DNA from 2 places in the Cupriavidus sp. UBA2010 genome. Region 2 is predicted to be linked to the other one. Evidence: predicted binding sites of a transcription regulator. Region 2 holds the regulator's gene; the other holds the start of a gene.
What was found. Region 2 encodes FNR, which switches genes on or off when oxygen is low (the NO sensors DNR and NnrR bind a similar motif). Its sites were predicted from a motif close to TTGATNNNNATCAA; they were not measured.
Positions count from the first base shown of each region.

Region 1: B2246_RS16900 (nitrite reductase) is a predicted target of FNR. The motif match lies at 1,670-1,683, and genes of this name have one in related genera.

Region 1 covers NZ_DDCI01000022.1:11,811-15,156, forward strand. The annotation lists gene B2246_RS16900 (nitrite reductase) at 1-1,567, opposite strand, end outside; gene B2246_RS16905 (murein transglycosylase A) at 1,779-2,918, opposite strand; gene B2246_RS16910 (hypothetical protein) at 3,017-3,214, shown strand; gene apaG (Co2+/Mg2+ efflux protein ApaG) at 3,233-3,346, opposite strand, start outside.
Region 2 covers NZ_DDCI01000012.1:121,450-124,795, forward strand. The annotation lists gene ccoG (cytochrome c oxidase accessory protein CcoG) at 1-827, shown strand, start outside; gene B2246_RS07880 (membrane protein) at 841-1,077, shown strand; gene B2246_RS07885 (hypothetical protein) at 1,074-1,319, shown strand; gene fnr (fumarate/nitrate reduction transcriptional regulator Fnr) at 1,403-2,128, opposite strand; gene B2246_RS07895 (sulfite exporter TauE/SafE family protein) at 2,214-2,981, shown strand.

The sequences.
Region 1 (3,346 bases), on a different contig from region 2:
GCTTGCGGGTCTTGTCATCGACCACCACCAGCGCGGACTCGCCATCCTTGGTACCCCAGACCGAGAACCAGACTTCATCACCGGCCTGGTTGTACTCGGCCTGCACCACACGCTTCGCGCCTTCGCCCTTCAGGTTCGCCCATTCGGCGATCGGCAGCACCTTGTAGCCGTCTTCCAGCTTCTGCGTATCGAACACCGCCACGCTCTGGTTCAGCTTCGCGTCGGGATTGAGCGGCGTATCCACCCACAGGTTGTGCGACTTCGGATTGGTCTTGATGAACAGCGAGCCACCGCCCTGACCCTTGAGCGTTTCCACCACCTTCCAGGCCTGCGCCTTATGGTTGATGGGGTCGGTGCCGATCAGGCTGATGGTTTCGTCGCCGAGATGGCTCGTGGCCCAGACCGGACCGAACTTCGGATGCTCGAAGTTGGCGCCACGTCCCGGGTGCGGGGTCTTGCCGACATCGACCAGCGCGGCCAGCTTGTCTTCCTTGGTATCCACGACAGCGATCTTGTTCGATGCGTTCGCGGCCACCAGGAAGTAGCGACCCGTGGAGTCGAAACCACCGTCGTGAAGGAACTTGGCAGAATCGATCGTGGTGGTCTTCAGGTTCTTCAGATCCGAATAATCCACCATCAGGATCTTGCCGGTTTCCTTCGCGTTGATGACGAACTCGGGACGGAAATGGCTGGCAACGATCGATGCGACACGCGGCTCGGGGTGGTACTCGTTGTCGACGGTCATGCCGCGTGTGGACACTACCTTCAGCGGCTTGAGCGTGTCACCTTCCATGATCACGTACTGCGGCGGCCAGTACGAGCCGGCCACGGCGTACTTGTCTTCGTAGCCTTTGTACTTCGAGGTTTCCACCGAACGCGCTTCGAGGCCGATCTTTACTTCCGCGACGTTGTCGGGCTTGGGCAGCCACAGGTCGATCAGGTTCAGACGCGCATCGCGGCCGATCACGTACAGGTAGCGCCCGGACGCCGACATGCGCGAGATGTGCACCGCGTAGCCGGTCTTGACGATATTGATGATCTGCTTGCTGTCGCCGTCGATCAGCGCGACCTCACCGGAATCGCGCAGCGTGACCGAGAACAGGTTCTGCAGGTTGTAGTTGTTCATCTTGCGCGTTGGCCGCTTGGCCACGGGCACGATGTCCTTGCGCGATTTTTCGATGTCGGCCAGCGAGAATTCCGGGGGTGTCGGAGGATCGAGCTGGATGTAGCGCGCCATCAGATCGACCTCGGGATCGGTGAGATCGCCCGAGGTGCCCCAGTTGGGCATACCAGCCGGGCTGCCGTACTTGATGAACGTCTTCAGGTATTCGGTGCCGCGGGCACGCGTGATGTCGGGTGTCAGCGGTTTGCCCGTGGCGCCCTTGCGCAGCACGCCATGGCAGCCTGCGCACCGTTCGAAATAGATCTGCCGGGCGTGGTTGAATTCTTCCGCAGTCAGCTTCGGCTCGGGATTCTGAGTCGGCGCCGTCTGGGCACTACCGTGTGCACTCCAGAAGAAAAGCGGCATGGCCGCCAGTGCAGGGAACATCCATGATTTCGCTTTCATGATTTTTCATTAGCGAGTGGGGAATGCTGTGCTGCGGCACCGTGCATGGAGCGCGGCGCGCGACAGATGTTCCAATCATGGGGAAGAAGAACTGTATCGCGATTGACACGAGTCAACGCGGGGAACGGGGCAGGAGAATAACCCTGCTCCGTGTCAGGGAACTAACTCGGACGGCGGGCATTGCTGTATGTAGCCCGCCGGTAACATGACGTCAGCTGCGCGGCATCAGGACCCACATCCTGCCGCCCTGCTTCATGCGGCCGGCGGTCTCGCCGGCGGCGTCGCCTGCGCCCCAGAAGAAGTCCGCGCGCACGCCACCCTTGATGGCGGAGCCCGTGTCCTGCGCGAACATCAGACGTTGAATCGGCTCGGAGGAAAGTGGCCGTGTGGTCGACAGGAAAACCGGCACGCCAAGCGGGATGGTTGCGGGATCAACTGCTATCGAGCGTTCCGCCGTAAGCGGCACGCCCAGCGCGCCCACCGGTCCTTCGTTGGTCGGCGGCAATTCGCGGAAGAACACAAAGCGCGGATTGACGTTGAGCATTTCGTCCACGCGTCCCGGGTTGGCGCGCGCCCATGCCTTGATGCCCTGCATCGTGGCCTGCGCCGGCGTGATCTCGCCACGGTCGAGCAGCCATTTGCCGAATGAACGGAACGGCTGGTCATTGGTACCGCCGTAGCCGACACGCATCATCGTGCCATCGGCCATGCGGATGCGGCCGGAGCCCTGGATCTGCAGGAACGCGGCTTCGACCGGATCATCCACCCAGGCCAGTTCGCTGCCACGCATCGCGGGGTTCTGCAACAGCTCGGCGCGCGGCGGCAACATGCCCTTGCCGAGTTGCGGCGGCCGGCGATAAAGCGGGATCTGATACGCACCCTGACGCGTGCGGGAGCCGTGCAGGATCGGCTCGTAGTACCCGGTAATCAACCCGTTGTCCGTCCCATCGACGTTGACCACGCGGTATGGCAGGAAGTTGGTTTCGAAGTACGTGCGCATCGCCACGAGATCGCCGGCATCCACCATCAGGCCAACGGCGCAGACGCGGTTCCAGTCGGCGCGCTTTTTCAGCGCCTGGCAGCTCGCCAGCAGCGCGGGCCAGGCGGCACGCACGTCGTCCTGACTCCAGCCACCGATTTCCGTCCAGCTTGCCGGTTGCAACCGGCCTGCCGCGGAGGAGGTCGCAGGTGCCTTCCCGCCCGGGACGCCGCCCGGACCTTCGATACGCGGGGGCGGACCGCTCATGCAGCCGGCCAGTAGCGCGGCAGCGCCCGTCAGGGCAAGCCAGCCGCGCCAGGAAGTGTTGCTCGACGACGCGCGGGGCGCGCGCAGGGAATACTGATTTGCCATCTTGTCCATTCTTCGCGGACACGGCCGGCGGTCAGACAGTCCACAACCCCGCGCATGTCCTACAATCTCAACCCGATCCGTCGACTGACCCCTTCGCGATGAGCCAGTTCTTCGAAAACCACCCTACCCTGCTACTTGCCGCCGAAGCCGGCGTGGCGCTGCTGTTGCTGATCTTCATCGTGGTCTGGACGATGAGCACCGCCAAGAAGAATCCGCGCCCCACGCGCGCGCCGGAGGACCATCCGTCCCGCGCCAAGCAGACCTCGACGGATGCAGACACGCCGCCCGAGGCCTAGTTCCCGCCGCGCGGCGGTTCAGTGCAGCATTCGAGGCAGCACCAGCGCGAATTCGGGAATCGGCACCTCGAAACGGTGGCCGTCCTCGGCCACGCAGAAATAATCGCCCTTCATCGATCCCACCGGGGTGGA
Region 2 (3,346 bases):
CGACCTGGGGCAACGCCGGATTCATGCGCGAGCAGGTGTGCAAGTACATGTGCCCCTATGCGCGTTTCCAGAGCGTGATGGTCGACCGCGATACCTATGTCGTGACCTATGACGTGGGTCGTGGGGAGCCGCGTGGTAGCCGTTCCCGCAAGACCGATCGCCATGCGGCTGGTATTGGCGATTGCGTGAATTGCAGTATCTGCGTGCAGGTGTGTCCGACCGGTATCGATATTCGTGATGGCCTCCAGTACGAGTGCATCGGTTGTGGCGCCTGTATCGACGCGTGCAATCTCGTCATGGACAAGATGGAGTACCCGCGCGGCCTGATCCGATACACGTCGGAAAACGCCATGCGCAAGTCCCTGACGACATCCGACGCGCGCAAACGGCTGCTGCGACCACGCACGATCATCTATACGCTGATCTGGCTGGTTCTGGCGGCGGGCTTCGTCGCATCGCTGGCAATGCGGTCGCCGATCAAGGTCGACATCATTCGGGATCGCGGCGCGCTGGGCCGGGAAGTGGAGGGCCGCTGGATCGAGAACGTCTATCGGCTCCAGGTGATCAACACCACGGAAGCGCCGATGCGGATTCGCGTGCAGGCTGAGGGCGACGATCTGACTGGACTGACGGTCGAGTATGACAAGTCCGCCGAGGCCATGCAGCCAACGTCCAACCGGTTGTTGCCGATTCGCATTCGCGTGCCGATCGACGATGCCAAGGAAGGCACGCACAAGATCAACGTAACCGTGACGGCGGAGGGCGAGGACGGCCGAGACGCGCATATCAGGCAATCCACGAGTTTCATTGTTCCCCGCAATCTGTGATGCTGAGGGTGAAATGGCAGCAAACAAGGAGAGCGCAATGACATCCCAACAGTCCAAGCCCTGGTACAGGGAACCGTGGCCGTGGCTTTTGATGAGCGGTCCGTTGCTCGCAATTATTGGCTGCGGCGTGACCATCTGGCTTGCCAACACGCATCCGGATTTGCCGGTTTCCGGCGTGGAGCGTCATGGCCTGGTCGTGGAGAAAACGGGGGCGGAGCATGTAGCGTCGCCGGCTGCGAGGCGCCCATGAGACTCCGCTGGCTGATGTGGGTACTTTGGCCGGCGTTTCTGATGGGCGGAGCGGCCACCGCCACCGTGTTTTCGGTCGTTGATCCGGGCGATCTCACGTTCTTCGGGCACCAGGTGGAAGCGTCTCGTGAGGCGGTCTACACGATTGGCTTCCTGGTGGCGTGGTTGTTTTGCGCGTTGTCCAGCGGACTGACGCTATACACCATGCCAACCAAGCTCGAGGAGACCGACGAACTCGAGTAATGGCTCGAGTGCTGGCAGAAAGCAAAACGGCCGCACCGGGAGATCAGCTCCCGATGCGGCCGTTTTCCTGGCCACGATGCCCGTTAGCAGTTTCGGCTATAGACCTGCCTGATGCCTTCCATGTCCACGAGTTTCACGTGTCGTTGGCGAATCTGGATCAGGCCGGCTTCGGCGAATCGCGAGAAGAGCCGACTCACGGTTTCGAGCTTGAGGCCAAGGTAGCTGCCGATTTCTTCGCGGCTCATCCGCAGCACGAACTCGCTCGACGAGTAGCCGCGCATCGACAGGCGCTCCGACATGTTGACGAGAAATGCTGCCAGGCGCTCTTCGGCACGCATCGAGCCAAGAGTGATCAGCATGATCTGGTCTTGCGAGATTTCCTTGCTCATCAGCCTCAGGAACTGCTGCTGGAGAGAAGGCAACGTGCCGGACAGCGATTGCAGGTCATCGAATCGCACGACGCAGACCTCTGTGTCCTCGAGCGCGGTGGCGTCGGACGCATGCTGCATCTCGCTGAGGCCGTCGAGCCCGACGACCTCACCGGGCAAATGGAAGCCGGTGATTTGCGTGCGTCCGTCCTCCATGGTCACGTGGGTCTTCAATGTGCCAAAGCGGATCGCATAGACTGCGGTAAGTGGTTCGCCCATGCGATAGAGCGTTTCGCCCTTGTGAACACGAACGCGTTCCTGTACGAGCGTGTCCATCTTTGCGAGGTCCTGTTGCGACATGCCCACGGGAAGGCAAAGCTGGCCCATGGCGCAAGTGGAGCAACGCGGAGACATCTCGGTGACGGGAATGGAGGTAAGCAATTGATGGTGCTCGCATGAATGCGCTTGCGATGGAGGCGCGATGCAGGCATTTTACAGCGTGATGTGACGCAGAAGCGAGGAACAGTTGCCATTTGGTGTGCTTTTCAGTGTCTTTACACTTGCGTTGCTTGGTGGCGTGCATTGCGCCGCCATGTGCGGAGGAATTGCCATTGCCGTCGAGCAACGGCAATCCGGGGGGGCTGTTGCGGTCGTTAGCCTCGTGCATCGCTCGCGATTTCACTGGTGGCTGGAACTGCTGGTCATGCACGCCGGGCGTCTCACGACCTATGTGCTGCTTGGGGCGCTGATGGGAGCGGTGGGTGCGACAGTCTGGAAGCAGGACTACCTTCCAGTGCAGCGCTGGCTCTATGGCGCGGGCAGCCTGTTACTGGTTCTGACCGGGGTGTGGTTGTTGCGGGGCCGCGTCATGCGTGCAGCATGGCTCGAACGGCTGGCGGCGCGGGCTGCCTCGTATGTCGTCCGGGGCGTCGCGTCGCTGGGCATGCAGATGCCGCTTCGCTTGCGTCGGCACGCGCCCATCATGCGGCGCTATGGGATGGGGTTGGCCTGGGGGCTGGTGCCCTGTGGTATGGTGTATGGCGCACTTGCGCTGGCCTTGTTGGCTGGAAATGCGCCATCTGGGGCACTTGTCATGGCGGCCTTTGGCATTGGGACGCTGCCCAACCTGCTGGTGATCTCGGGTTTGTCGGGCTACCTGCGGCAACTGTCGCGCCGCCCCGGCGTTCGAGTGGGCGCCGCGCTTGTTGTGATCGGTTTTGGGGCGCTGGGTGTCGCACGCGCCGTCTGGCTGCCCGATACGCTGGCCAATCACGGCTTCTGCGTCGTGTTCTAGACTTTTTTGCTGGTTGCAGGGCGGGGCTGGAATGCCATACAATCGCGAAAACCACGGTATCGCGCTCCGATGCGCTCGTGGCGTCGCCGGGGCTGCATTCCCGATCTGGGATGTGTGCCCAGGGGGTCTGGGCAGGTCTGGCTTGCCGGGATCGTCCCCACAGTTCATCCGGTTCACAAGATCTGGTTCCAAAGTCCGATGGGGCTGTGTGGAGAGGTGGCGCTGGTGCCAGGCGAAGTTGCCTGGGCCGATATCGATTGTTTCTTGCCGCCTTGGCGATCTGATTGTCCAGGTGAATGTCCACCCCAAAAGGGAGAGGGTGCGACGCAAGAGGTCCGTTGACTGGCGTAGTCTGTCAGCCCCGG